DNA from 4 places in the Pseudoalteromonas sp. SIMBA_162 genome. Region 4 is predicted to be linked to each of the others. Evidence: predicted binding sites of a transcription regulator. Region 4 holds the regulator's gene; each other region holds the start of a gene.
The links. Region 4 encodes sigma-54, which starts transcription at its own class of promoters, with help from an activator protein. Its sites were predicted from a motif close to GTTGGCACGNNNNTNGNNT; they were not measured.
Positions count from the first base shown of each region.

Region 1 (5,892 bases), on a different contig from region 4:
AAACCAAATTCTACGAGTGTGTTTTCTGTTGCAAAGTTTTGTGCACTAATCACGTTGCCGCCACCCAGCACATTACCGCCAGCCATACTGTTTGATGTGGCCTCGTTATAACTTGCAGCACCGTAGCCTGTGAAATCAGCGTTTAGTTTGTAATTAAAGCTTACCTGACCTGACTGAAGTGTGTCGTTAATGCTATCACTTGCTGCAGTTTGGCCTTGTGGTGCAATAGGATCACGTGCTTCTACATCATAATAATCTACTCGGTAACCTACGCTTGTATGAAGTTTATCTGTCCAATCTGAGTCTTGCTGAATAGCAAAACCTGTTTGCCATGAACGTGAGTCAGTGGTGTCTGACAGGTTAAAGTCGCCGCTACCATCGTTATCTATATCGTACTGTGCACCAGGTGATACGAACACACCCGGGCGAAGCTCAACCAAACGTGCCTTTTGTGCGTCTGTTAAAGGAATGCGGCGATTTGATAATGGGCCAGTTAAATCAATAGGTAAGTCGGCCTCTGTGGTGAACTGGCTGTAACCAAGCACTTTGTTATAGCGTACGTCAAAAGCAAAAATAGTTTGTTGTTCGTCGTTCCAACTATACGTTAGTTCTGTTCGATTTTGCGCCGTGTCGGCGCCGTCAATAATTTCAACAAAGCTATTTTGGGCAATCTCTTCACGCTGTAAATGTTGAAAGTAGGTGATGTTTTTAAGTGAGGCATTTGCACTTAGCTCACGTTTATAAATACTGTGAATTAAATAAGTTGTAGCTTCGTTTTGGTTATCAGGGTCAGTAAGTACAGTGCTGCGATCAATGTTTACTTGCCCAGTAGGCGACACAATCGAACCCGCCGCCGGTACTGTACTGCCATTTGCTTGCACGCCTTGGCCAGTAATATAAAGGCCATCATCAATTAAAGCTTGGGTAGGGCGGTTAATACCGGCGTTGTCGGTAAATTCGACTTGGTATAGCTCAAAGTTAATATCCCAAGTGCTTTTATCGTCTGGCAAAATGCTTAGTGCTGCAAATAAACTGTCGCTTTTAGTACCTGAATAATCGTAATAGCTGCCATGGTCAAGATGTTCATAGCTTACTCTAAACCCGACTTTGTCTTTAATAATTGGCGCAGTGTAATCTATTTGCGCACTGTATTGGTCCCAACGACCGGCCGATAAACTCGCTTTGCCTTTACTTTCGTCCGTTGACGCTACTTTTGACTGTAAGTTAACAAATCCACCGTTGCGTTGGCTTGAACCAAACAAAACCGGCGGTGCGCCTTTTACTACATCTATTTGTTCGACAGAATTGAACGATAACGGCACGCCAAACCCATTGTTACCTGCTTGACGACGTGTACCATCTTGAAAAAGCTCACCCAATTGACCGCGAATAGTAGGTAAACTTGGCGCGCCAAAGCCACTTGCAGAGTATGTGTTTGGGCTTACTGCTAATACATCTTGTAAAGTAGTAATGTTAAGCTGTTCTATAAGTTCGCTTGAAATAGGCGTAACTGAGCGTGCTATGTCTTGAAGTGCTAAGTTATCACCAAAAGGACCGTCAATTGTTTCATTTTTAACAGAAAGTCCTTGAGACTTTATAACTTGACCAGCCACTTCTATGTGTTCAATCGAATCTTTTGCTTGCGTTTTTTCAGCTGCAAAAGCAACAAGGGGAGTGTTTAATATGGTGGCTAACGATAGTGCTAAGTATGCGTGTTTCAAGGGGTGTCTCTCTAGTGTAATTAGTTATTGGCGATAAAGACCGAAAGGAATAAAAATATCTTTCAATTAAAGTAAAACTTTTTTAATTTTTAGAATGGATGCGTGCAAATTATTCTTATTATAGTCTTAAGCTTTAAATGTTGTTGAATACCTACTTGGATTAAATCTAAATAGTTTGAAATTAATCATACCTTATACGGTCTTGTTCTGTTCTTGGTTTATTTATATATTTTTAAAGGAAATTTTATGACGGATTCTTTAAGTAGTGATGTTCAAAATCGTTTGCAGTGGTCACTTTTATCTTTGCGTGTAGGTGTGTTTATTGTAATGGTTATGTGGACGTTCGATAAGTTTGTAAACCCTGGACATAGCGCACGTATTTTTGAGCATTTTTATGGGATTAGTGGCTCTACAGATATGGTGGCTTACATTATTGGCGCGGTGCAGCTAGTACTTGTTTTAGCGTTTTTAGCGGGTATTAAAAAACGTATTACTTACGGTATTATTTTTATAATTCACGGCCTATCAACACTTTCATCTTACAATCAGTACATTGATGGCTTTAATAATTTATTATTTTTTGCAGCGTGGCCAATGTGGGCAGCGTGTTTTGCACTTTATTTATTACGGGATCAAGACGTAAAATATACTGTTAAATAAAACAGCCAAACAAAAAAGTGGTTATAAGCTAATTAGCTTATAACCAAAAGTACACAGGGAGGTGTATGAATTCTTACTTGTACGATTAATGCATTGCGTCGTTGTATTTGTCACCTAAGCGCTCTTTTTGCCCTTCAGACAGCGCTTTACCGGCTAGTTGAAATACTTCATGTTCTTCTTCATCTAAGTGATGATGCACTAAATGGTGTAGTTTTTTAGCTTCTACTAACCATGTTGATGAGCTCATTTCGGTGTCTTCAAGTTGTTCAATTAGTTCATCAATTTCATGATGCTCTGCAACACTGTGGCGTGCTTTTTCTTGCGTTAAATCTTCACAAATTAATGGATTATAAAAGTAGCGCTCTTCAAATTTTGCATGTTCTTCTAGCTCTGTTTTTAGCTCATCCATTAAGCTATGACGTTTTTTTGTGTCGCCCTTGGTTTGAATAAGCGCGTCAACTAGTTTGCGTTGTTTGTCATGGTCATTACGTAGTGCTTCAAAAATATTCATAAATCATCCTAATCAATTACATTGCTTAATAACTAATAAGCAAACGCAGTGCCAGATTTTAAGTTGTTGAAATTAATGCTTTTATAGGTTTTAGGCTATGTTTTTGGATTGTTTGTGTATTTTTTACAGACGAGAGGGTGAAATAATTTCTTACTTTTAATACGAGCTAATACTTCACGTGCAGCTATTTACAATTAGCTTGTTAAAAACATATTTGGGGGTATGTGTTTGTTAAGCTTTAATACGCCTAGGGCTGCTCAACATTAACCTGATTACGGCCACTTTGTTTGGCTTTATAAAGAAGCTCATCAGCATGTATGATCAGTTTTTCAAGTGAGCGGTTAGAGGAGGAGCTAATTGCTGCACCTGCGCTAAACGTAATGGTTTCAGTATTATTTAAGCCTTCTATTTCGCTACAAATATCTATCAGTGTATTGGCAATAGAATCGAACGTTGTTTTAACGCTTTGTTTATCAACGGTGTTTAAAATAAATAACCATTCCTCACCACCATAGCGGCCAAATTGGTCGTCACCAGCAAGTGTATTTTGTGCTGCACGAGCAAAAGCTTTAAGAACGGAGTCACCCACATCGTGGCCGTAAGTGTCGTTAATGTGCTTAAACAAATCTAGATCGACAATGGCAATTGTAGCATTGCTTTGCTTAAGTTTTTGAGCCGCTTTTTGCATAATACCGCGTCGATTTAAACTGCTAGTTAAGTAGTCAGTCAGCGCAATGTTATAATATTTTTTACGTTGTAGTACTTGTCTATAAATAAGTAATAACGACACAATAACTAAAATAAACGCAATTGTTGCGCTTAACCGCCAAATTATTTTTTGTTGATACTCTTCTTTAGCGAGTAATTCGTTAATGTTTTTGTCGTATTCTAGTTGGAGTATTTTTTCTTCTTTTTCTTTTACTTCAAATTTTATTTGCAGTGTTTTAATGTTTGTTTCGCTGGTGGCTTCGTAATGCTTTTTTATAAATGTAAGCATTTGCTCCATTGCGTCAAATGCATCGTCTGTTTTGTTGAGGCTTCGTTTTAACTGGTATCGCTTTTGAAGGTAATCGGCTTTATAAATGCTGCGGCTAAAATCATCGATCATCGAAAATACTTCATCGTTCATTTTATCGGCTTTTTTAAGTAAACCTTGTTTTTTATAAATATCTAGCATCAATATCATCGATGCGAGTTTCATATCACCTATTCCGGCTAGGTGGGCAACCTCAATATTTTTTGTGGCTAAGGCGAGCGCATCTTCGTAGTTTTCTTGTTTGTATAAAATATTAGCAATTGAATACTGAGCAAAAGACAGTCCTTTTTGCATGTTAACAGATTCAAAGTAAGAGAGTGCTTTGTCTAGATAAATGAGGGATTCGTTTGGTTTATTTATTTCAAGTAATACATTGCCCAAGCTCCAGTAAGCTTTAGCTGTATATAAGCCATCTTGAGTTTGCTGATATGCGATCAGCGCTTTTTTAGCGTATGTTATTGCTTTTTCTTTGTTTTCTAAATAATTATACGCATCGGCTATCTTCCTGTAAAAATAGCCTTGCGATGCAATATCGTTGTTTTGCATCGCCAGTTCTAATCCGTCAAGTGCCACGCTCAAGGTTTTTTTCAGTTCATCTGTTTCGGTATAAAAGTATGCAAAGGCTCTTAAAATAATGATTTTTTCAGCCGGTGTAGATTGAGAAAATCGTGTTTTTAGTTGATTAACAACATCGTTTGCCTTTTGGAGTTCTTTTTGTAGGCTAAGCAGTTTTAATTGTGACTCCAAAAATAGCAGTAATACGTCAGGTTGTTTAGATAATTGCTGATTTGATAAGTAAACAGTGAGGTGTTTATCTAATTTTTCGTACTTTTCTTCCCTAAAAAGCAGTTCGGCATAAATGGCTGCAGCTTCTAAATGCAAAGCGCCATTCTGTTTTAATTTACTTTGCTCGTAAGCTTGAGTGATTTGTTTTTTGTTTTGCAGGTAATCAAGTTTATCTGTTCTTACACTTTTAATCAGCGTGCGTACGTCTTGCTGACTGAGCTCAGGGGTAGAAAAGTTGTTTGAATAAGCAATACTTTGAAAGGCGGCGAGTAAAAAACACACAACAACAAGCTGTTTAACCAACACCGATAGGTAACTTGCTTTAAATTGCATGTTATTAGTCATATTAAGCCCTTACTAACTTGATACGTGTAGCTTTTTTGAAAAACGTAGGGTTAGTTAAATTTTGGCTAAACCTCATCCATATACTTTTAGTAATCAAAAACTCAAGCAGGTTGTAGCCTTGAGAGACGTTTATATCTAGCATTTTCAATCTCTATTAAGTATTGGTTAACCATTAATTATCCAATTACATTACCATAAAAGTTATTTTATAAAAATATCTACGCCTATAATCCTAGTATAAGCGTGATAGCAGCCTTATTTATGGTGGTTTTAGTATTTATCTGTTAAAAATCAGCATCAATTTTAAACTCTAAACGCTCGTGATTAATCGGGTGCGTGAATGCTAGATACTCAGCATGCAGGTGTAACCGGTCTGCTTTTTTACCATAATGTGTATCACCAATAATAGGGGTGTTTAAACCTAATACATGTGCGCAGTGCACACGCAGTTGATGTGTGCGCCCTGTTTTAGGGTAGAGCTGCAAGCGAGTTGTGTTGTTTTTTCGCTCAAGTACTTGCCATGTTGTAAGTGCAGGCTTTCCTTTTTGGTAACACACTTTTTGACGCGGCTTATCATCAAAATCTGGTGTTAGGGGTAACTCTATAGTACCGCTTTCTTGTTCTATATTCCCATCGACTAAAGCAACGTAGCGCTTTTCTATTGTGCGCTCAATAAATTGTTTTTGAATGGCTTTATGTGCCCGTTTATTTAGGGCAATAATTAATAGTCCTGAGGTTGACATATCCAATCGGTGCACAATAAGTGGGCCTGTAGCTTCTGGAAATTGTGTTTTCATACGCAAGAATACAGAGTCGTCTATGGTAATGCCCGG
Region 1 covers NZ_JAWJBQ010000002.1:161,827-167,718, reverse strand. The annotation lists gene R0J88_RS02390 (TonB-dependent receptor) at 1-1,721, opposite strand, end outside; gene R0J88_RS02385 (hypothetical protein) at 1,968-2,381, shown strand; gene R0J88_RS02380 (hemerythrin domain-containing protein) at 2,467-2,892, opposite strand; gene R0J88_RS02375 (diguanylate cyclase) at 3,140-5,059, opposite strand; gene R0J88_RS02370 (pseudouridine synthase) at 5,344-5,892, opposite strand, start outside.
Region 1: a site for sigma-54 is predicted at 2,930-2,948, ahead of R0J88_RS02380 (hemerythrin domain-containing protein). Genes of this name have one in related genera too.

Region 2 (5,892 bases), on a different contig from region 4:
ACCCGATTGATTCTGAGCGCAGAGCCCAGGGTCAAAGTGATGATGAAAACCAAATTGGCGATATTATTATAAAGCGCGGGGCATGGCTTGGCACCGGAGTAACCGTGCTTGGTGGCGTTACCATAGGTGAAGGGGCGATTATTGGCGCAGGTAGTGTTGTGACTAAAAACATACCCGCCTTTAGTATTGCTGCGGGCAATCCAGCAAAAGTAGTTAAATACATAAAGGAATCATAATATGAGATTTGTTGTTTTTGCAGAGGATTGGGCAAGCCACCCGAGCAGCACACAGCACTTATTTGCTGAACTGGCTAAAAATCATGAAGTACATTGGGTTAATTCAATTGGTATGCGAAAGCCAAGCCTTAAATTAAACGATTTAAAACGTGTGTTTAATAAATTAAAACAATTATTTAGCGAATCAACTAGCGCAACGATTGAAACGCCAGAAGCATTGCATGTTTACAAGCTCCCCGTATTGCCTTGGCATGACAACGCATTAGTAAAACGTTTCAATAAGTGGGTGTATTCTCAATACTTTAAAAATATTGATGATGAGCCTGTTACTTACTGGTTAAGCGTGCCCACAGCCGAATATTTAATTACAAAACAAAAACGCGATAGGTTAATTTATTACTGCGGTGACGATTTTAGTGCATTGGCCGGCGTTGATGCGTCACTTGTTGCCCCTTGTGAAAATAGCTTGATACGAAACGCCGATTTAATTTATGTCATTAGCGCGTTTTTAATGAACAAAATGCCTAACCACAAAACAAAAATGTTAAGCCATGGTGTTAGTTACGATTTGTTCACCTCAAAAAGTGAAATTGCACCAGAGATAAGCCACTTAAATGGTCCGATTATTGGTTTCTATGGCAGTATTAATGCCTGGTTAGATATTGCATTACTCACTGCGTTAGTCGCGCAGCGACCCAGTTATCAGTTAGTGCTTGTTGGCGATATTGTGGGGCCTACAGCGCAGTTGCTGCAATTTAAAAATGTAACGCACATTCCTGCAATTGAGCATGCTCGGTTAGCGAGTTTTTCCACACATTGGAACGTGTCTGTTTTACCGTTTGTTAATAACGAGCAAATTAGAGCATGTGACCCATTAAAGCTTAAAGAATATTTAGCGGCAGGTAAGCCTATTGTTGCTACCGATTTTCCCGCAGTAAAACAATATAAAACTGAAATTTTTATTGGCAAAACGCATGATCAATTTATTAATAAAATTGATGAAGCCGTTAGTTTAAACACCATTGAGCGCAACACCCTAAAATTATCGCAACAACAATTAGCAAAGAGCCACAGTTGGGAGTCAAAAGCGCTAAAAGTGCAACAAGACTTATCTATTTTAAATCACGCTGTGTAGCGTGATTTTTTAAACCAAAACCCTCTAACATGTCATTTAATTAGGTCTTTGAGAGCTGAGTCTCAAAAGCGTGATCCCCGCTAATAAACTGATTATTTTTATTAAATTCACAACAGTTGGCGCACCCTGTGCAACACCTTATGTATAGCGCGATATTTGCAGTTTAAATTATTAATTTGCAAACAAACGCCACATTTCGCATAGCAATATGCAAATTGATAGGTAGGGATTATGTTAGTTAGAGAGCAAATAAAACGATTACTTTACTTAACCTTGTACGCTGTATACACACGTGCAAAATTATTTGTGATCCCACTTTTAGTGGTGCCTTTTGTCATTATATTGCTCACAGTGACTGCACAAAAAAAATATATAAATCATGCCACTATTTTAATAGAGGAGTCAGCATTACTTAACCCGTATCTTGATGATTTATCTTTTTCATTTGATTTATCTAATCGGATGGCAGCACTTCGTACACTCGTTATAAGCAGGAAGGTACTTATTGCAGTAGCAAAAGAAACGCAATTAGTGCCAGAAAATGCGACGCCTGCGCAAATAGAAAAAATTCACCAAGAGTTATCTCAGGCATTGTCTTTGTCGTTGGTAGGGGATGAGCTGGTACGGGTTAATTTTATATGGCATGAGCAAAGTAAAATGAAACTGGTGCTTGAAAAAGTAGTCGAGAAGTTTATAGAACGTTTACTTGCGCCCACCCGAGCATCGCTTGATAGCTCTGAGCAGTTTTTTTATCAGCAGCTGAACAGCATTCGTGATGAGCTTGAATTATCTGAAGAGGCACTTGCTGCCTTTAAATCAACAAACAGCAATACCTTGCCGGCTGTGCTGCACAGTAACCGTCAAACGTTTGATAAATTACTGAGCGATCAACAACAAAAAACAATTGTACTGTCGGGTACGCAAGCAAAATTAAAAGCACTGGCTACTAAAATGGGCCAAGCAAACCCAATTTTAGGGCGCATTGAAGAAAAAATTATTGTTGCGGAGTCAGAGTTAAGCTTTTTAAAAACACGATATACCGAAAAACACAGTAAGGTTATTTCAAAAAAACGAGAGCTACAAAGTATACGTAATCGCCAGCAATCACTATTAGAGAGCGCAGAAGACTTAGACCCCACCAATATTGAACAGCTATGGCAAATGGCAAACACACTGCCTAGTGGTAAAGACAATGAAAGCAGTGTTTTGGTTTCGCAAATTCTAAAATTAGAAGAGGCCAAAAATGAAGTAGCTCAACACCAACAAGAGTACGACATGCTAGAGCAACAAGTAAAACTCGTTGGTGAAAGGCTATTAGTAACCAGTGATGTAGAAAAGCAGTTAAGAAAACTAGAGCGAGATTACGATGTTAAACAATCGCTTTATAAAGATATGTTAAGCCGTTATGAAATGGCAAAAGTGACAGGCAAATTGGTTAAGTACGAAGGGCCAGATAAAGTAAAAACCATTGAACGCGCATACAGTCCAACGCAGCCAATTAACACGTCGTTAGTCGCATCCATTATTGTGGGTCTTGTTTTAGGTGTGTTTACAAGTAGCACAATTGTGTTTGTAGCGACCTTATTTGACAGCCACTTAAAAGATATTCAAACCATAGAAAAACTATCTTCTTTAGAGGTAGTTACCATTTTACCAATTGTTAAAAATACACCTGTAGATTTGGTGTTTAGCTCAGCGATTAACTCTATTGAACAGGGGAAATAATATGAACGTTTTACATCTAGTTCAGCACTTTAAAATAGGTGGCCTTGAAAAAATGGCCGTCACGCTAATGCAAAAAAGCCAATTTGCAGACTCAAGTGTGGTTGTATCACTTGAAGGAACGTTGGGCGAGGCTGTTGAAGGTTGGCCACAATTAGCATCGTTTGAAGGGCGGATAATTTGTCTAAATAAGCCTGCAAAGTTTGATATGAATACGGTAAGCAAACTTACCGAGGTTATTAAAAAGTTCAATATTGATGTAATACACAGCCATCACATAGGGCCAATGCTTTATGCAAGTATGGCATGTATACGCAATAGACGAGTTAAGCATGTATCGACTATTCATGACGCCTGGTATTTAAAAAGTTTTAAGCAGCGTTTAATTACTAAAGTGCTTAACAAATTGACAAAAATTAGTTGGGTTGCTGATGCACAGGTAGTCGCTAACGATTTTTATAACGAAACAGCTATTAAAACCGATAAAACAATACTCAATGGTATCGATTTTAAACAATTTGTTTGCGGGGATGAACCAAACGCCCGTAAAGAACTGCACTTACCGCAAGATATTAACTTAATTGGCTGTTCAGCACGGCTAGAGCCAGGTAAAGGGCACTTTGCATTATTAAGAATTCTTAATTCATTGCCCATTTATACAGAACTTGTATTTGCTGGTAGCGGTAGTTTACATACTGAATTGCTGGATTATGCCACTAAGCTTGGCATTAAAGATCGCGTTCATTTTTTAGGTAATGTAAAAAATATGCCGCTATTTTATTCAGCAATTAATGTGATGTGTCTGTATTCGCAGCGTGAAGGGTTACCGCTATCTATTTTGGAATCAATGGCGTGCGGAAAAAGCATTGTTGCCACCGATGTAGGCGGAATTAAGGAGGTACTAACCAGCGAGCAAGGTGTACTCGTAAAGCCTGGCGATGAGGTTGGGCTCAAAAAAGCGCTGATTGAAGCCATTTATATAAAACATGGAGAGTGTATTCGTCAGCACGTATTTTCAATCGCAAGTGCTACAAAAATGAGTGCAGAGTACGACCACTTTTACAAAGGTATTACATCGTGAGGAAAATATAATGACTTATTTATTAATAATATTAGCGGTGTTAATTGCGTTAGTTATATACCACCACGTGGGCTATGTAGCACTTTTAAAGTTATTTAGTCATGGTAAGCGTAAGCGATTAATTAGTGCAAAGAATACCAAAGCAACCACCCATTTTGGTATTTTGATTTGTGCCTACAATGAGCAAGATCACATTAAAGAAAAGTTACATAATTTGGGCGCCATGCTTTACAGCACAGATATGTATGCGATTCATGTATACCTTGATGGTTGTACAGACAAAACATACGAAGAGGCGATGCTTGCCCAGGCTCATTTAGCAACACAACACGTTGAGTGCCATTTGCACTTTAATAAGCATAATTGTGGCAAAGCACATGGTATTAACGAATTAATTAAGCTAACCAAAACGAATTACGATGTTTTATTGTTTACTGATGTAAGCGCGTTATTAAGTATTGATGTACTGACTAATATTGATGCTGATTTTAAAGATAAAAAAATTAATGTTATTACCGGGGTGTATGTTTTAGACGAGCAAGCCACACAAGAGCAAAAGCACTACTGGCAATATCAAAACAACGTTAAAAGTATGGAGTCATCTTTAGGGGCGGTAATTGGTGTGCCAGGTGCGATGTTTGCTATTCGTTCACAGTACACAGATTTGCTGGATGAAAGTGCCATTAACGATGACTTTATTTTATCAATGAACGCATTAAAAAATGGCGGTAAAGCAATTGTAGATAAAAACATTAATATTGTTGAAAGAGAGTGTGATGAACAAAGTCACGACTATGCAAGACGCGTAAGGTTAGGCGCGGGTAATTGGCAGCAAATAAAGGTGCTGTTAACGCTTTTTAACCCTAAGTTGGGCTGGGTGAGTTTTAACTTTATTTCGCACAAAGTACTACGGGGTATTATGCCGTTGTTGCTGGCTTTAATTTATGTTTTGGTTTTTTCAATGGCGCTGTTTTCAAATGTTATGCTGGCAAAGTTAGGCTGTGGGGCTATTGTGTTACTTCATGGTATTGAACTGACTAAAAAGGTTTTTAATATCACGACGAAAATACCCGTTGTAGATAAGGTTAACTATATTCTTAATGCCTATTTTTTAGCGTTATGGGGCATTATTAAATATGAAAAAGGCGATTACAAAAGCCACTGGCAGCGGGTGCATACAGGCAAGAGCCAACAAAACGGTACCATTAAGTGTGTTAAACGCGGTATTGATATAATTGGTTCCGCTTTAGGTTTAATTGTGTTGTCGCCTGTTATGTTATTGGTTGCACTAACAATAAAACTAACTTCACGCGGGCCGGTGTTATTTAATCAGCTAAGAGTGGGTGAGAGCAGCGACAGTTTTGTTGCACTGTTTAATGTGCTTAAATTTCGATCTATGGTTGTCGATGCTGAAGTAAAAAGCGGTGCAGTATGGGCATCAAAGGACGATCCTAGAATAACGCCAGTGGGTAGGTTTATTCGTAAAACACGGCTAGATGAATTACCGCAGCTGTGGAATGTGTTAGTAGGGGATATGTCACTGATTGGGCCGCGCCCAGAACGCCCCGTATTTTATTCAAAACTAGAAAAAGATATTCCTTATTTTTCACAACGCACTTATGGCATAAAACCCGGCATTTCAGGGCTTGCACAAGTAATGAATGGTTACGATGAAAGCATTGATGATGCAAGAAACAAAATAGGCTGGGATTATGCCT
Region 2 covers NZ_JAWJBQ010000005.1:32,599-38,490, reverse strand. The annotation lists gene R0J88_RS05065 (acyltransferase) at 1-236, shown strand, start outside; gene R0J88_RS05060 (glycosyltransferase) at 238-1,371, shown strand; gene R0J88_RS05055 (GumC family protein) at 1,603-3,096, shown strand; gene R0J88_RS05050 (glycosyltransferase) at 3,098-4,174, shown strand; gene R0J88_RS05045 (sugar transferase) at 4,185-5,892, shown strand, end outside.
Region 2: a site for sigma-54 is predicted at 1,487-1,505, ahead of R0J88_RS05055 (GumC family protein). Genes of this name have one in related genera too.

Region 3 (5,892 bases), on a different contig from region 4:
TTCAGTAAAACGGCCATTTTGGTCCCAATCAAACCACGCATATAAAAAGCCAGAAGCAGACGCGTTAACAATAATTTGCGAGTCTTGCCCTGCCGAAATCGCCGTTACAAAACTTACGCCATCGTCTGAATCGTCAATAGGAGACAATAGTAAATCGGCATTGGTATTAACGTTTTCACCATCCACCGAGCTTCCTAAATAAATTAAATCTGAACCGGTACTATCAGGGTCAAATAAATGCCTTGCGCCACTTTGCTCAAGGCTTGTGTTGTATGGCGCTGGCGCGTCACCAAAATCAATTGAGCTGTCAGTGACTTTTACTTCCGCAATGGCACAGCGCGCACCGTCGTTTTGACTTGATTTAGGCCCCGATGTAAACACATTTGCCACCGGGGTGTAGCCAACGACTGGGCTAACACTTAAATCAACTTTATGGATTTTACCGCTTTTATTGTTACTAAAATAAAATTGCCCCTTCACATCAAAATAAGCCGCGCCAAATGCACCAGTATCATCGCCTACATCAACTTGAGTAATTAACGTATGGGTATTTCCTGCAATATCTATTTCGTATAAATTACCATTTGGCTCAACCGCATATAAAAGGTTACTAGCTGGGTGAAAAGCAAAGTCATAAATAGACAATTTCCAAGTGTTTGTATTGGGTAACAAACTTGCCGTAATAGATGCATTTAAATCACCATCTAAATTAATACCATACAGGCCAAAGTTAGGATGATAAACATAATAGGTAGCCCGTTGGTCATTGCCCTCACCTACAACTTGTATATCACCGACGTAAAAATTAGTGGCGGGTAAACCTTGTACATTTAGTCGGTTCATTTGAAAGTCACTACCAAGTTGAACCACACTGCCTGGTGATTGCTTACTGTAACCGTACATGTATTGATCTTTATAATTAAAACCGACTGCATTAACGCTGTTAGTATTTAATTCGTTAGCGAACGTTAGCTGCGATGCTAAAACGGTAGGTTTAGCTGAAACTAAATCTATTCCGTATAGTTGCGCGTTAGCATCTTGCATTAAAAATGCCTGGCTAGGGCAGGACTCGAATGGTTGACTGAGCACAGCGCATGGAAATATAACTAAGCATGCTGTTGCAAGTTTATTTAGTTTCATAATTTAGCCCTTAAAAAGTTAAGTAATTAAACTGTTGCAGGGTCTATTCCAAAACTTAACCATATGAATTTATTAAAAATAAAATCAATTCAGCATAATCCTAATGCAGTTTGCAATTGACAAGTTTGCATTTTGCAAAATGTGAGAGAATACACTCGCACGTTTACTTACAATTTAAGTACTATTTTTTACCAATAACTATGCTTTACTATTATTGGTTTACGCTAATTAGCTGAGCTTTTTGATTAAGGGGGAAAAATGAGCATTGTTACAGATATATTTTTATGGCTTTTAATTGAAACAGCCTTCGGTTTCTTGTTTTATACAACAGGTTGTATGCTGTTAAAAGTTATAACGTTTGGAAGCTATAGAATGGAATTTAAAGATTATGCTAGTTTTAAACAAGGAAAATCCAAAAAAGTAGTGCCGGTTATTGCGCTAGGCGTTGGCTTCTATATAACTATGATTACCCTGCTCGCTTTCATTAATAGTTAACTACATAGCTAAAAAACACGTTAGCGCTTATCACTGGTTAAATGGATGTTGCACGCAACATACCCATATGAGTATCTCCCACAATTTAACAAAACAATGGGGATAACTCTCACTCATTTTAAAACCATTAAATATATTTTTTACTGCACTAATTAGTACTAACCTTGCACCTAAAGTGTTCGTTTTTAAATCTCTAAACCCTAAAAGAACATTAATATCACTATTAATCAACAACTTAAACTTATGGCTAGGTTATTGCTTTATTGAACACTAAGCACGTTAATTAACGGCATACATATTGGTTGAAAAAGCAACCAGAGGCAAAGAGGCCCGTACACAATTGTATTTAATTACAATCGTGACGGGCTTTTTTGTGTGTAAAATTTAAACCGTCACTGAAGGAATGCCTAATGCAAACCGCGCAAAAAATACTAATAATTGGCAATGGTATGGTCGGACATCATTTTGTAGAAAAAATGCGCCAAAGCGATGCTAACGCAAACATCACCGTTTTGTGTGGTGAAGCAAATCTAGCTTACGACCGTGTTTATTTATCAAGCGTATTTGATGGTAAAACAGCAAACGATTTAGCGCTAACAACTTTAGAAAATTATCAACAACTCAATATTAATGTATTCACTAACCAATGGGTTGAAGGCATAGATAGAGTAAACAAAGTTGTTAATACTCAAACAGGCGATCAATACCCGTACGATAAGCTTGTACTTGCTACGGGCTCGTTCCCGTTTGTCCCGCCGATTAAGGGAAACGATCAACCACATTGTTTAGTTTATCGCACCCTAGAAGATTTAGAGCAAATAAAAGCCAGTGCCGCAGCCAGTAAAAGTGGTGTAGTTATTGGTGGTGGTTTATTAGGACTTGAAGCCGCGAACGCCATTAAACAATTAGGACTTGATACACATGTTGTTGAATTTGCGCCGCAGCTTATGGCTGTCCAGCTAGACGAGCAAGGCGGCACGCTATTAAAAAATAAAATAGAAAAACTGGGTGTGACTGTTCATACATCAAAAGCGACCAGCGAAATAGTTAAAGGTGAAACTAGCCGCTTTAGATTAAACTTTTCAGACGACACTTATTTAGAAACCGACTTAATTTTATTCTCTGCCGGTATTCGTCCTTATGATCAGCTAGGTAAAGTGGCTGATCTAGAGCTTGGGGAGCGTGGCGGTATAGTCATCAATAACCAGTGCCAAACATCAGACCCTGATATTTTGGCTATTGGCGAATGTGCCCTATGGGACAAAAAGTTATTTGGCTTAGTGGCTCCGGGTTACAACATGGCTCGCGTTGCAGCAAGCCAGCTAAGTGGCGGCGAGCTTGAGTTTTTAGGTGCAGATATGAGCACTAAATTAAAACTACTAGGTGTAGAAGTCGGATCTATTGGTGATGCACATGCAAAAACGCCCAACTGCAAAGAGCTCATTTATCAAGATCCAATTAGAGATTGCTACAAAAAAATTATATTAAATGAAACTGGCGATAAGCTTTTAGGCGCTGTCCTTGTTGGCGATACCAGTGATTACGATACGCTACTTCAATACATGTTAAACGACATGGACTTACCAGAGCACCCTGAATGTTTAATTTTACCAGATAGCACCGGCGCCCCTTCTCTTGCGGGCAGCGCCCTACCCGATACAGCCACTATTTGTTCGTGTCATAACGTGAGTAAAGGCGACATTGTGGGAGCTATTGATGGTGGCTCTTGCGATTTAGCCTCAGTTAAATCATGCACCAAAGCTGCCAGCGGTTGCGGTGGTTGTGCAGCGTTACTTAAATCGGTAGTTGACGACGAACTAGCGAGTCGAGGCGTTGAAGTAAATAATCACCTCTGTGAGCACTTCGCGTATTCGCGTCAAGAATTACTCCATGTGGTTAAAGTAGAAAGCATCAAAACCTTTGATGATTTAATAGCTAAACATGGCAGCGGCCATGGCTGTGAAATATGTAAACCCGCAGTGGCCTCTATTTTAGCCTCAACATGGAACGATTTTATCCTAGAGCCAACACATGTAGGTCTTCAAGATACAAACGACACCTTCCTTGCCAATATGCAAAAAGACGGCTCTTACTCTGTTGTACCGCGTATTGCTGGTGGTGAAATTACACCCGACAAACTCATTGTCATCGGTCAAGTAGCTAAAGACTTTAATCTTTATTGTAAAGTGACTGGCGGACAACGCATCGATTTATTTGGTGCACGATTAGAAGAGCTGCCTGTTATTTGGGAAAGACTGATTGAAGCTGGCTTTGAGACAGGTCACGCTTATGGTAAGTCTCTGAGAACGGTTAAGTCGTGCGTAGGAAGTACATGGTGTCGTTATGGCGTACAAGACAGTGTAGGTCATGCCATCGATATCGAAAACCGCTATAAAGGATTGCGCTCTCCTCATAAAATTAAAATGGCAGTGTCAGGTTGTACCCGCGAATGTGCTGAAGCACAAAGTAAAGACATTGGTATCATAGCAACTGAAAATGGCTGGAACTTATACGTGTGTGGTAACGGTGGTATGCGCCCTCGCCATGCAGACTTATTTGCTACCGACTTAGATACAACCACGCTTATAAAATACATTGACCGTGTATTGATGTTTTACATAAAAACCGCCGACAAGTTACAGCGTACTTCAGTATGGATGGAGAACTTAGAGGGCGGCCTTGATTACCTCAAAAGTGTAGTGATTGACGACAGTTTAGGTATTTGTCGAGAGCTTGAAGAACAAATGGATTTGGTAGCGAATACATACGCATGTGAGTGGAAAAAAACAGTAGACAATCCAGAAGCAACAAAACGCTTTCGCCAATTTGTTAATAGCCCACAAACCGATGACAACATTTTGTTTGTGCAAGAACGTAATCAAATTCGCCCAGCTACAGACGCTGAAAAACGCGAACAACAGATAAATCAAAACCGTATTGCGGTAACAGAAATACAAGAGGAGCAAGCTGATGTCTTGGCATAATATTGGAACAACCGATTGCCTTGTTGCTAACAGCGGCGTATGCGCACTAGTTAAAAACCAACAAGTGGCTATTTTTTACCTACCACAAAATGAATGCCCTTTATTCGCAGTCGGTAACTATGATCCTATCGGTAAAGCGAATGTGTTATCGCGCGGAATTATAGGCTCTTTCAGTAATAAATTTGTTGTGGCTTCACCTTTATATAAACAGCATTTCTGTTTAGAAACAGGCCAATGTTTTGAAGATGAGTCAATTCAAGTCCCCGTGTTTGATATTAAAATTGAAGACGGCAACGTATTTATAAACGCTGAGCCTAAAGCAATAGCAGCTGTAGCTTAGAGGAATAATTATGAGTGTGCTCTCTTATTTTTCAGGTGTTGAAAACATCTGGTTAAACAAAGTAATTAACAAGCTAACCAATGGGGTTAAGTTTACCGACAAAAAAGCTAAAAATGGCCATGTTTATATTATTGGTGCAGGCCCAGGCGATGCCGAGCTAATTACAGTTAAAGCTCAGCGATTAATTCAATCTGCCGATATTATTTTGTATGACTGGCTAGTAAGTGAAGATTTACTAAACACACTACCTAAAAAAGCACAGCGAGTATTCGTAGGCAAACGCGCTGGTAAACACTCTATGTCGCAAGCGAATATTTGTGATCTTTTAGTTAAGTATGCTCAACAAGGGTTAAATGTAGTGCGCTTAAAAGGCGGCGACCCGAGCATTTTTGCTCGTATAAATGAAGAAGCTGACGCGCTAACACAAAATAATATTAGTTTTGCAATTGTTCCTGGTGTGACAACCGCTTGCGCTGCATCGGCATATACGGGTATTCCCTTAACTGCTCGTGATGTAGCTCGCAGTGTAACTTTTTTAACCGCTCAATTTGCCGATCCTAAAAAGTTACCTAATTGGCAAAATTACACATTTATGCAAGGTAAAAACAACCCAACACTTGTTGTTTACATGGGGCTGAGTAGGCTTAACGAATTATGTGAAGGCTTAAAATCAGTAGGTTGGCCCGACAACACTTCTATTGCCTTAATAGAAAATGCAACAACAACTAACCAAAAAATAATAACAGGGTCTATTAACGATATATCGAATAATGAATCAGTAGCTACGTTAATGGGGCCAACGCTCATTATCATTGGTGAAGTAGTTAATCATACAATGAATATTGACCCAGCGCTTTTAGTGCAACATGTTAACGCTTAACGCACTATCCGTGCTTATTCTTCCCCAGGAATAAGCGCGTTTTTTAATACCGG
Region 3 covers NZ_JAWJBQ010000005.1:46,554-52,445, forward strand. The annotation lists gene R0J88_RS05100 (LruC domain-containing protein) at 1-1,140, opposite strand, end outside; gene R0J88_RS05105 (hypothetical protein) at 1,399-1,635, shown strand; gene nirB (nitrite reductase large subunit NirB) at 2,046-4,619, shown strand; gene nirD (nitrite reductase small subunit NirD) at 4,606-4,959, shown strand; gene cobA (uroporphyrinogen-III C-methyltransferase) at 4,970-5,839, shown strand.
Region 3: a site for sigma-54 is predicted at 1,878-1,896, ahead of nirB (nitrite reductase large subunit NirB). Genes of this name have one in related genera too.

Region 4 (5,892 bases):
TACGTCAACAATATCATCGATCGTGACACGACCAAGTAGCTGATCGTTGTCATCAACAACTGGGGCCGAGATCCAATTATGGCGCTCAAACAGTTGTGCGACTTCACTTTCATCCATTGAAATTGGAATTGACTCACATTCTTCATCCATTAAATCGCGAACAATTTTTTCTGGTGGATTAGTTAGCAATGTACTCAGCGATAAAGCACCAATAAAGCAGTTATGTTTATCAACCACATACAGGTCATCAGTGCCTTCAGGTAACTCTCCGCGAAGTCGAATATAACGTAGTACGACATCAATGGTCACATCTGGGCGAATAGTTACCGTATCGGTGTTCATAAGTGCACCAGCAGAACGCTCTTGATAAGATAGCGCTTGTGTTGCGCGCTCTCTATCTTGGGTGTCCATGGCGCTAACAACGTCTTGGTAAACGGTGTCAGGCAAACTACGTAATACTTCACCTAGGTCATCGTGACCCATGTCTTCAGTGGCAGCAGCAATGTGCTCAGGCTCCATTTGGGCAATAATACCCAGGCGCACGTCTTCTGATAATTCTTCGAGTACATCACCTTGAACATCAGGATCAACTAACTGCCATAGCAAGCGACGAATTTTGTGTGGAGATGATTCTAATAATAACGCAGTATCACATGGCGCTGTTTTTGCGAGCATGCGCCTAACTTGAACAAACTGACCACTATTAAGTGACTTGGTCACTTGTTTTAGTTGTTGTAGTGGGTAGTCTTGTTCAAAAGCTTCGGGCATTGGCGTCCTTTATTTATACTGTAACTGTTACCTAATGGGTGGGGGAGTACGACCTAGCAGCCAGTTATTTTGATTATAGTTATTTTATTTAAATGTTAAAAATTAACGTTACTCTTGTTCGTTAAATCGTTGCGAAATAAGTTCTCCAATTGCATTTAAAGCTTGCTCTGCATCAGGCCCTTCACATACCACTTTAACTTCTTTACCTTGGCTACTTTCAAGTAGCATTAGTGCTAATACACTGTCACCAGCAGCTTCTTTATCATCTTGAAATAAGGTGATTGAAGCATCAAATTTTACAGCGAGTTGGGCTAATACAGTCGCGGCTCTGGCATGCAGTCCTAATTTATTTTGTATTAAAAAAGTGTCTTCTATACGCATACATTACTCTATCAAAGCTGAACAGGTTATTAGTTTTGTAAAATTACTTTTCTTGTTCTCTGTGACGTATTTTTACATTGGGATGCGTAACTGCAAAGCTTTCGCCAATTGTTTGCGCTAAATATACAGAGCGATGTTGCCCGCCAGTACAGCCAATCGCAATAGTTAAATAGCTTCTGTTATTTCGCTCTAGGTGTGGTAGCCATGTTTGTACAAAGGTTTGTATTTGCCATGTAAATTTTTGAACTATGCTGTGGCTAGCCAAATAATCTTTTACTGGTTGGTCTAGGCCATTAAGTGGTTTTAGTTCAGGCTCCCAATGCGGGTTAGGTAAAAAACGCGCATCAAATACGTAATCTGCTTCTTTAGGAATGCCATGTTTAAAACCAAAAGATTCAAATGTAACAATTAGCTGCTTGTCTTTTTTACCTAATATTTTTTCGCGAATTGATTCAGCAAGTTGATGAACGCTTAGCTCACTGGTATCGATCATGTAATCGGCGCGCGTAATTAGCACATCGAGAAGTTCTTTTTCTTTTTTTATGGCTAAATCAAGCGGAAGTGAATCTATTGATAAAGGGTGTAAGCGTCTGGTTTCAGAAAAGCGTTTAATAAGGGTTTGATCTTCACTGTCTAAGTAGAACAGCGTTGGTTTTGTAAAACCCGGTAAGTATTCGATGATGTGATTAAACTCATCTTGCTCTTTTGGTAAATTTCGCACATCTATACTAACGGCAATTTTATCGTAGTTATCAGAAACGCTTCTTACCAAAGAAGGTAATAAATTTACTGGAATGTTATCTACGCAATAATAACCTAGATCTTCAACAACGCGTAAAGCAACCGACTTACCAGAACCAGAACGGCCACTTATGATAATCAACTCCATTAATCACCCTTTAAATTTGTTACGATTGGTCAACAATAATTTGATACAACTCAGCATCCGATTTAGCACAGCGAAGCTGCTTACAAAATTCTTTATTTTTTAGTTTATCAGCTATCGTTGCTAGCGTCTTTAAATGCTGTTGGTTATCGCCTTCAGGTACGATGAGTGCAACAAAAATATCAACAGGGCGGTTGTCTATAGCATCAAAATTAATCGGTGTTTCACTTACTAACACCAATGCTAAAGGTTCTTGTGCGCCGCTCATTCGGCCATGTGGAATAGCAATACCTCTTCCTATCCCTGTGCTGCCTAGCTTTTCGCGGGTTAATAAAGCGCCCAAAATATCCTGTTGAGATAAATACGGTAATTTATCGTGAGCCAGCTCGCTAATAAACTCTAAAATTCTTTTTTTACTATTAAAAAGGACCGCAGCTTTACTGCAGTCCTGGCATATAAGTGAACTTAATTTCATCATATTAGTGTCGAGCAAGCTTCTCTTTGTGTTTAATTACTTGACGGTCAAGCTTGTCAATCAATGAATCAATAGCTGCATACATATCTTGATGTTCAGTGGATGCGAATAATTCAGCACCACTTACATGAATAGTTGCTTCTGCTTTTTGATTTAATTTTTCTATATCAAGAATGACATGAACATTATTAATATGATCAGAGTGCCTTTCTAGCTTCGCAAATTTGGTATTTATATAGTCTCTTAATGAATCAGTTAGTTCTACATGACGACCAGTTAAATTTAGTTGCATAAGCATTACCCTCTTTGTTTAGCGTCTTAAATCAGGCTCTTTCGCTGATTTGACGGTGGAATAGCCAGAGATTCGCGATATTTTGCGATTGTACGTCTCGCTACTTTAATTCCTTGCTCAGCCAATATATCCGCAATTTTGCTATCACTCAATGGTTTTGCTGAGTTTTCTGCTGCGATTAATTTTTTAATAAGTGCACGTATTGCCGTAGATGAACATTCTCCACCATTTTCGGTACTTACGTGGCTTGAGAAAAAGTATTTAAGCTCAAATATTCCACGCGGTGTGTGCATATACTTTTGCGTAGTTACGCGCGAAATTGTTGATTCGTGCATTTCTACCATTTCGGCAACATCATTTAAAACCATCGGTTTCATGGCTTCTGGGCCGTGTTCAAAAAAGCCCTGTTGTTGTTTAACAATACAGTTAGTTACTTTTAAAAGTGTATCATTTCTACTTTCTAAGCTTTTTATAAACCATTTAGCTTCTTGTAAATGTGAGCGAATAAATTGACTGTCGCCGCTTGATTTAACTGTACGCGACATCGCTGCATATTGGCTGTTTACACGAATTTTTGGCATGCTGTCTGGGTTTAACTCTACAATCCAGCGGCCTTTAATTTTTTTAACTGACACATCAGGTATTACATACTCAGACTCTTCTCGTACTATTGTGTCTGCAGGCTTAGGGTTGAGAGTATGAATAAGTGTCATTATTTCTTTAAGCTCATCTTCTTTGAGCTTCGTTTTTTTCATTAATGTACGGTAGTCACGAGCAGCTAACAAATCAATGTGCTCTGTTAAAATCATTTTTGTTTCATCAATAAAAGGCGTGCCTTTATCAAATTGATTTAACTGAATACACAAGCACTCTTGTAAGCTACGTGCCGCAATACCCACTGGGTCAAATAGCTGAATGCGCTTTAAAACCGCTTCTATTTCGTCAAGTTCAACCTCAACGTCATCGTCGTTATCTTGATTAAAGCTCTCTAAAATCTCTTCGCAGCTGAGTGTCAGTATGCCTGAATCATCCACCGCTTCTACAATAGCAATAGCGATGGCTTCATCTGTAGGGCTAAATGGCGTTAATTGTAATTGCCACATTAAGTATTCGTGAAGCGTTTCAGTTGATGCGCCCTGATATATAGACTCATCTTCAGGCATTGGGCCTGAAGATGATGCAGGGGCTGCACTCATATACTCATCCCAGCTAACATCCATTGCCATGTCGTCACTTACGGTATCTTTAGCAAGCGCTTCACCACTGTCTTGTTCATACTCGCTAGGGGCTTCATCTGCAGATACGGTTACTGTAACTTCATCATTATCTGCTTTTTGCTCATTTTTGCCCGCAAGATCATCGGCATAGTCTTGCTCCTCAACCTCAAGTAATGGGTTGCTGTCGAGCGCTTCTTGTATTTCTTGCTGAAGATCCAATGTACTTAATTGCAGCAAGCGAATAGCTTGTTGCAACTGAGGTGTCATTGTAAGTTGCTGGCCCATGCGCAGCTGTAGTGATTGCCTCATGTATCTCTAACAATCCTTTTAAGTTGTTATAATTAATACTAGCAGATGCTTATAAATAAGGCGTAAATGTTACAGCCTAAATTGCTCGCCTAAATATACATCGCGTACAGTTTTATCATTTAATACGTGTTCAGGGGTACCAGAAGCAATCAGTTCCCCATGAGAAACAATGTAGGCTTTTTCGCAAACATCAAGGGTTTCTCTTACATTGTGGTCTGTTATTAATACGCCAATCCCACGGTTTTTCAGGTGTTCAATAATTTTTTTAATATCTAATACTGAGATAGGGTCAACACCGGCAAATGGTTCGTCTAGCAAAATAAACTTTGGATCTGCGGCTAAAGCACGTGCAATCTCTACTCGGCGACGTTCTCCGCCCGATAATGCCATACCTTTGCTATCGCGAATGTGTTGAATGCTAAATTCATCCAATAGATTATTTAATGTATCTTCTCTGGCTTGCTTAGTGAGCTCCTTTCGAGTTTCTAAAATAGCCATTAAGTTTTGATACACTGTTAATTTTCTAAATATAGACGACTCTTGTGGTAAGTAGCCAATGCCTAATCTAGCACGACTGTGCATAGGTAAAAGCGTAATATCGTTATCATCGATAGATATTTTGCCTTTGTCGCTAGGGACTAAGCCTACAATCATGTAAAAGGTTGTTGTTTTACCTGCGCCGTTTGGCCCAAGCAAGCCTACAATACTTCCAGCTTTAACTTCTAAGCCCACATTTTTTACAACTTCACGGCCTTTGTAGCTTTTGGCTAGTAGCTCTGCTTTTAATGTACTCATGGTTGGCCTTTGTCATTTTTTTTAGGCTCCACAGGCACTAAGATAGTGTGTACACGGTCTGTTGAACTTTCATCTTTTTCGGCGCTAATAAGCTGCTGTTCTATATCGTAGGTAATGCTTTTTGCATTCATTTTTTGCCCAGCTTGAGATATCTCTGCATCTCCAATTAATGTTAAAAAACGCGTTGAAACATCGTACCTAACTTCATTAGCGCTGGCGCTCATTATTGTGCCGTCGGCTTGTTTTTCTTCAAAATATGCAGGCGTACCTGTGGCAATTAACAATTGCTTGTTGTCGCCTAGCTCATCGCGCTTGTGAACCTCAAGGCGGTCTGCGGTAATTTTTCTGTCGCCATGAATAATTTCAACATTTTTTTCGAAGATACCTACGTTTTCTTTTAGTTGACCCTCTTGTTTATCCGCACTAATCGAAATTTGATTTGCAGAAATTGGCGCTGTTGGTTCAGCGGCATTAGTACCTAATGCAAGTAAAAATGTTGGAATAATAAAGAGTGTTGATAGTTTATTGGTCATAATAAATAGTTCGCGTATGGTTAATTAATTTTATCACTTCGGTTTTTAAATCGGCTTCTAAGCCTTTACCGGTGATTTTTAAATTGGGCCCTGTAACAATGACAGGCTGCTCTGATTGCATCGTTAGTAATTTTATATCTACCTGAATGTTATCAGCATTAATTTTATCTATCATTGCGTTATCAGTTAAATTACTAGCAACAACGTTACCTTCTAATATTAATTGTCTGCCTTCG
Region 4 covers NZ_JAWJBQ010000006.1:183,696-189,587, reverse strand. The annotation lists gene mgtE (magnesium transporter) at 1-768, opposite strand, end outside; gene R0J88_RS06720 (HPr family phosphocarrier protein) at 877-1,149, opposite strand; gene rapZ (RNase adapter RapZ) at 1,193-2,038, opposite strand; gene ptsN (PTS IIA-like nitrogen regulatory protein PtsN) at 2,058-2,510, opposite strand; gene hpf (ribosome hibernation promoting factor) at 2,515-2,802, opposite strand; gene R0J88_RS06700 (RNA polymerase factor sigma-54) at 2,829-4,328, opposite strand; gene lptB (LPS export ABC transporter ATP-binding protein) at 4,398-5,123, opposite strand; gene lptA (lipopolysaccharide transport periplasmic protein LptA) at 5,120-5,656, opposite strand; gene lptC (LPS export ABC transporter periplasmic protein LptC) at 5,646-5,892, opposite strand, start outside.